2 linked regions of the Aliidongia dinghuensis genome follow. The protein of the gene in region 1 interacts with the protein of each later gene in a pairwise test. Links are inferred from orthologs where the notes say so. Each region holds a gene or a part of one and is shown on either strand. Other genes may lie near its edges. The genes, in order: eno and rpe.

What was found.
Region 2: the proteins of eno (region 1) and rpe interact in binary tests that used the Escherichia coli proteins (3 or more experiments, as listed by UniProt). The link is inferred for Aliidongia dinghuensis from one-to-one orthologs.

What each region holds. Positions count from the first base shown.
Region 1 is NZ_BMJQ01000004.1:457,830-461,002, reverse strand. What follows is about bases 1-2,852. They hold eno (phosphopyruvate hydratase), read left to right. Parts: upstream 1-713; coding sequence 714-1,991; downstream 1,992-2,852. Other genes in these bases: IEY58_RS10420 (alpha/beta hydrolase), read right to left, coding at 2,520-2,852; IEY58_RS10425 (FtsB family cell division protein), read left to right, coding at 2,225-2,509; kdsA (3-deoxy-8-phosphooctulonate synthase), read left to right, coding at 1-630. Outside these bases: more of IEY58_RS10420, read right to left, coding at 2,853-3,173. UniProt on the Escherichia coli protein: Catalyzes the reversible conversion of 2-phosphoglycerate (2-PG) into phosphoenolpyruvate (PEP). It is essential for the degradation of carbohydrates via glycolysis.
Region 2 is NZ_BMJQ01000001.1:72,451-75,628, forward strand. What follows is about bases 167-3,023. They hold rpe (ribulose-phosphate 3-epimerase), read right to left. Parts: upstream 2,025-3,023; coding sequence 1,308-2,024; downstream 167-1,307. Other genes in these bases: IEY58_RS00275 (class 1 fructose-bisphosphatase), read right to left, coding at 167-337; cbbX (CbbX protein), read right to left, coding at 406-1,311; IEY58_RS00290 (ribulose bisphosphate carboxylase small subunit), read right to left, coding at 2,021-2,458; IEY58_RS00295 (form I ribulose bisphosphate carboxylase large subunit), read right to left, coding at 2,476-3,023. Outside these bases: more of IEY58_RS00275, read right to left, coding at 1-166; more of IEY58_RS00295, read right to left, coding at 3,024-3,178. UniProt on the Escherichia coli protein: Catalyzes the reversible epimerization of D-ribulose 5-phosphate to D-xylulose 5-phosphate.

The sequences.
Region 1 (3,173 bases):
ATCGGGCTCGAGAAGGGGCTGCCGATCCTGGCCGAGATCCGCGAGAGCCTCGGCTGCGCCACCATCACCGACGTGCATCTGCCGGAACAATGTCAGCCCACGGCCGAGGCGGTCGACGTGCTGCAGATCCCGGCCTTCCTGTCGCGCCAGACCGACCTGATCCTGGCCGCGGCCTCGACCGGCGCCGCACTCAACATCAAGAAGGGCCAGTTCCTGGCACCCTGGGACATGGCGAATGTCGCGAAGAAGGCCGCGAGCACCGGCAATCATCGCGTCCTGCTGTGCGAGCGCGGCGTCAGCTTCGGCTACAACACGCTCGTCTCCGACATGCGGTCGCTGCCGATCCTGGCCGAGACCGGCTATCCCGTGATCTTCGATGCGACCCATTCGGTGCAGCAGCCGGGCGGGCAGGGTGCGACCAGCGGCGGCGAGCGCCGCTTCGTGCCGGTGCTGGCGCGCGCTGCACTCGCGGTCGGCGTCGCCGGCGTGTTCATGGAAACCCATCCCGATCCGGACGCGGCGCCCTCCGACGGCCCGAACATGGTGCCGATGCGCGCCATGCCGGCGCTCCTGGAAACTCTCGTCGCCTTCGACCGTTTGTCGAAGGCCAATCCGATCCCGACGCTCTGACGGCCGGTCTCGACATCCAGTCTCGACATCCAGTCTCCGGCCGTTTTCTTTTGCGAAAAACCTCTCCCAAAGGAGTCCGACCGATGTCCGCCATCCTCGACATCCATGCCCGCGAGATTCTCGACAGTCGCGGCAACCCGACCGTCGAGGTCGATGTCACGCTCGAGAGCGGCAGCGTCGGCCGGGCTGCCGTGCCGTCGGGTGCCTCGACTGGCGCCCATGAGGCGGTCGAGCTCAGGGACGGCGACAGCGCCCGCTATCTCGGCAAGGGCGTGCAGAACGCGGTCGATGCCGTCAACGGCGAGATCTTCGATGCGCTCTCCGGCCAGGATGCCGACGACCAGATCGGCATCGATCAACTGCTGATCGATCTCGACGGCACGCCCAACAAGTCGCGGCTCGGTGCCAACGCCATCCTCGGCGTCAGCCTGGCCTGCGCCAAGGCGTCGGCCGACGAGGTGTCGATGCCGCTGTTCCGCTATGTCGGCGGCGTCTATGCCCGCACCCTGCCGGTGCCGCTCATGAACGTCATCAACGGCGGCGCGCACGCCGACAACCCGATCGACATCCAGGAATTCATGATCATGCCGGTCGGCGCCGACACCCTGTCGGACGCGATCCGGGTCGGCGCCGAAGTGTTCCACTCGCTGAAGAAGCAGCTGAAGGCGGCCGGCCACAACACCAACGTCGGCGACGAAGGCGGCTTCGCGCCGAACCTCGCCTCGGCCGACGAGGCGCTGGGCTTCCTCATGAAGGCGATCGAGAGCGCCGGCTACAAGCCGGGCGACGATGTGGTGCTGGCGCTCGACGTGGCCTCGACCGAGTTCTTCAAGAGCGGCGTCTATCACCTTGAAGGCGAAGGCAAGAAGCTCGATAGCGACGGCATGGTGCGCTACATCGAGGATCTGGTCACGCGCTACCCGATCGTCTCGGTCGAGGACGGCATGGCCGAGGATGATTGGGAAGGCTGGGCGGCGCTCACTGCCGCGATCGGCAAGAAGACCCAGCTCGTCGGCGACGATCTGTTCGTGACCAATCCGAAGCGGCTCACCGACGGCATCGCGCGCGGCACGGCCAACTCGATCCTGGTCAAGGTCAACCAGATCGGCACGCTGTCGGAAACGCTCGAGGCGGTCCAGCGGGCCCAGCGCGCCGGCTATACCGCCGTCATGTCGCACCGCTCGGGCGAGACCGAGGACGCAACCATCGCCGACCTCGCGGTCGCGACCAATTGCGGCCAGATCAAGACCGGCTCGCTCTCGCGCTCCGACCGTCTCGCCAAGTACAACCAGCTGATCCGCATCGAGGAATTGCTGGGCGATTCGGCCCGTTACGCCGGCCGCTCCGTCCTGCGCGGCTGAGCCGCGCCGAGTCGCGCTTCGGAATCCGCCCGCACCGCGGGTTCCGAGGCGGACTCTCTCGACCTCGGGTTGGCCGCATCCAGCCAAACGATGACTGGATGAGTATTTGGACAATCTCTTGGAGTGATTTTGGCTTCACTGGGCCATGCCGCAGTTGACCGGTCCGGTCCAGACATGATTCTCTCATTGTTATGGAAATACGCCGACATCTCCGCCGGCAGGCGCATGCGATCGTGGGGCCGCTCATCGGCCTCACGCTCGCGTGCTATTTCGCCTATCACCTGGTCGAGGGAGATCGCGGGCTGATCGCCTGGGTGCGTCTTACCCAGCAGATCCGCGCGGCGAAGGTCGAACAGGCGCGCGTGCACGAGGAACGGCTCGAGGCGGCACACCGCGTCTCGCTGCTGCGGCCGGAGCATCTCGATCCCGACCTGCTCGACGAGCAGGCGCGTGCAGCCCTCAACCTGATCGGCCCGGGCGAGGTCGTCATCCTCAACAACGACGGCCAGCCGAAGTAATCCCTCGGGCTCAGCCCACCGTCGTCCCAATCCATTCGAGCACCTGCGGCAGGACGCTGTCCATGGCGAGGTGGCCGGCGGCATCGATGCGCAGGAAGCGCTTCGGCTCGGGCGCCAGCGCAAACAGCTTTTCTGCGAAGCGGAGGGGAATGATCTGGTCGGCGCTGCCGTGCACCATAAGGATCGGCGCTCTGACTTTGCCGATCTTGAGGTCGGAGCGGAACGGGTCGCGGAGCAGAGGGCGAACGGGAAACATCCAGTAGTGTGCTGCGGCCACGTCGGCGACTGAGGAATAGGGTGAGTCCAACACAAGGGCCGCGCATTCGTGCCGGGCGGCGAGGGCGACCGCGACGCCGGTGCCAAGCGACTCTCCCAGGATGATCAGCCGTTGCGGGGCCACACCGCGGCCGAGCACATCGCGATAAGCCGCTTCGGCATCCCGATGCAGCCCCGCTTCGGTCGTGGTGCCAGTCGAGCCCGGATAGCCGCGATATTCGACCGCCAGCAGCCCGACACCACTCTCCGTCAGGGTGCGGAACCGCACGATACGGTCGGCAAGCGCGCCGCCGTTGCCGTGGAAGTAGAGGATGAGCGGCCGCCCCTCCGCTGGCGGGACGAACCAGGCGTGGAGCCGTTCGCCGTCGTCGGTCTCGATCGCCGTCGC
Region 2 (3,178 bases), on another replicon or contig:
AGACGAGGAGATGGCGGCCCCTCGGGGAGCCGGGAGGCAGGCTGTAAGGCTCCGCCATCTCCTCGGAGACCATGCCGCGGAGTGCCCCGCTCCGCTCGCAGGTCTCCAACATGATTGCGTTGGTGAGGACGTCGATCGGCTTCTGCGCCTCGCCCTGGACGTTGATCTCCGTTGCGACACCGTCCGTCGTCGCGAGCGTGCCTTGCGCGACGACCGTCGCAATGGACGTGCAGGCGTGCGCCACGCTCTCGATGAGCGCTGCGAGCTCCTCGTCGATGCAGCCCTGATTCTGGGCCTCCTTGATGAATTGGCCGAGGCTCGTGCACCTGACTGACATGGCTTCCTCCCGTGAACGTCGTTGCCAGCTTGTGAGGTCGCTGGCTTTTGAAGGCGCGGCTGAAGTCGTTAGCTCGTGAAGACGCGGCTTGCCCTGATGTCGGCGGCGGTAATCGTCTCCAATGCCTCGCGGTCGAGCGCCCGGTCGAGCTCGGCGAACAGGCGGTTCGCCTGGCGCAACCGTGCCCGGTCGAGCGCGTTGCGGATCGAACGTGCGTTCGAGAAGCGTGGCTGGCGCATGCGCCGCTCGATATAGTCCTTGAGTGCCACCCGGGCGTCGGCGTCCACGGCATAGTGCATGGTCGCGAGCATCAATTCGGCGATGCGGAACAGCTCCTCCCCGGTGTAGTCGGGAAAGTCGATGTGGTGGGCGATCCGCGAGGCCATGCCGGGATTGCTCCGGAAGAACGTCTCCATGCGGTCCCGGTAGCCGGCGAGGATCACGACGAGATCGTCGCGGTTGTCCTCCATCACCTGGAGCAGGATCTCGATCGCCTCCTGGCCATAGTCGCGCTCGTTCTCCGGCCGGTAGAGGTAATAGGCCTCGTCGATGAACAGCACGCCGCCCATCGCCCGCTTCAGCACGTCCTTCGTCTTGGGGGCGGTATGGCCGATGTACTGGCCGACCAGGTCGTCGCGGGTGACGCTCACCACGTGATTGCGCCGGACATAGCCGAGCCGGTGCAGGATCTCGGCCATGCGCCGCGCCACCGTCGTCTTGCCCGTGCCCGGATTGCCGGTGAAGCACATGTGTAGCGACGGCGGCTCCGCCTCCAGACCGAGGGCGCGCCGCGCGCGCTCGACGAGCAGAAGGGCGGCGATCTCCTGGATCCGGCGCTTGACCGGTGCCAGCCCGACAAGCTCGCGGTCGAGCTGCTCGAGCGTTTCGCCGATATTGGTTTCGGCATGGAGCGCCCGGAGGTCGACCCGGTTGTCGGTAATGGCGCCGTTGGTGATGGCGGCGAGGGCGGTCATGCAGCGTCCTCGATAACGGGGCTGTTGGTGAGCGCGCGACGCATCGCGCCGATGACCGGCCGGTAACCATCTTCGGCATCGCGGGCGCCGAAGATGGCGGAACCGGCGACGAAGATGTCGGCGCCCGCCGCTGCGACACGGCCGATATTGTCGAGTTTGACGCCGCCGTCGACCTCGAGCGCGATCGGCTGGCCGCCGCGGGCGGCATGCGCATCGATGCGGGCGCGCACGGCAGCGAGCTTGCGAAGCGCCTCGTCGATAAAGATCTGGCCGCCGAAGCCGGGATTGACCGACATGACGAGGATGAGGTCGAGCCGGTCCATCACATGGTCGAGGTGATGGAGCGGTGTCGCCGGATTGAGTGCCAGACCCGCCTTGCACCCATGTGTGCGGATGAGGGCGAGCGTGCGGTCGACATGCTCGGAGGCTTCCGGATGGAAGCTGATAAGGTCGGCACCCGCCTCGGCGAAAGAGGGGACGAGCGCATCGACCGGCTTCACCATGAGGTGCACGTCGATGGGCGCGGTCGTGTGCGGCCGGAGCGCGGCGCAGACGAGCGGGCCGATCGTCAGGTTCGGCACATAGTGATTGTCCATGACGTCGACATGGATCATGTCGGCGCCGGCCGTCACGACGTCGCGGACTTCATCCCCGAGCCGGGCGAAGTCGGCGGCGAGGATGCTGGGTGCCAAGAGCGGTGCGCGCCGGCTCATGATGCGGAGCTCCGGGCATAACGGGTGCCGCTCGGGTGCCTCGTGGTGGCATAGCTGCGCACCGCATAGCCGACGCGGCGGCCGGCCCCCTCCGTGCGGACGAGCTCGAAGCCCGGTTCTTCCGCGGGGCGATCGACGATGAAGGACATGCGCAGCGTCTCGAAGCCCTTGCTCGCATCGAAGGCCAGGAGCCGGATGTACTTGCCGCCATGGGCGGCGCGGCACTCCTTCAGCTCCATCATGATCCCGGCCGGATCCTTGATGTCGAACATCGGCGTGCCCCACATCGACCAGTAGGTGTTGCGCGGGTGCGGATCGTCGGTGAACTCGATGCCGATCGCCCAGCCCTGGCCGAGCGCGTATTCGATCTGCAGCCGGATCTCGTCGTCGGTGAGATCGGGCAGGAAGGAGAATTGTCCTTGGGTGAGGCGCATCGGGGTTCTCCTCCGGCTCAGAAGGCGGCGGTCGGGGTCGGGACGTAGTCGACCGAGTCCGTCGAGGCATAGTCGAAGGTCACGTCCCGCCAGGTGTCGAGGGCTGCCCGCAACGGCTGGCACCATTTTGCCGCCTGGTTGAGGATCTCCGGCCCTTCGCGCCGGATGTCGCGGCCCTCGTTGCGGGCCTTGATCATGACCTCGAGCGCGACACGGTTGGCAGTGGCGCCCGCGGCGATCCCCATGGGATGGCCGATCGTGCCGCCGCCGAATTGCAGCACGACGTCCTCGCCCAGATGCTCGAGCAGCTGATGCATCTGGCCGGCGTGGATGCCGCCGGATGCGACCGGCATCAGCTTCTTGAGGCTGGCCCAGGGCTGGTCGAAGAAGATGCCGTGCTCGAGATTGCGCGGGACATGGATCTCGCGGCAGGTGTCGTAGAAGCCGCGCACCGTGGCCGGATCGCCCTCGAGCTTGCCGACCACCGTCCCGGCATGGATGTGGTCGACACCGGCCATGCGCATCCATTTGGTGATGACGCGGAACGAGATGCCGTGGTTCTTCTGCCGCGTGTAGGTCGAATGGCCGGCGCGATGCAGGTGCAGGATCATGTCGTTGCGTCGCGCCCATTTGGCCATCGACTGGATCGCCGTGTAGCCGATGACCAGGTCGATCATGACGATGACGCTGCCGAGTTCCTTGGCGAATTCGGCACGCTCG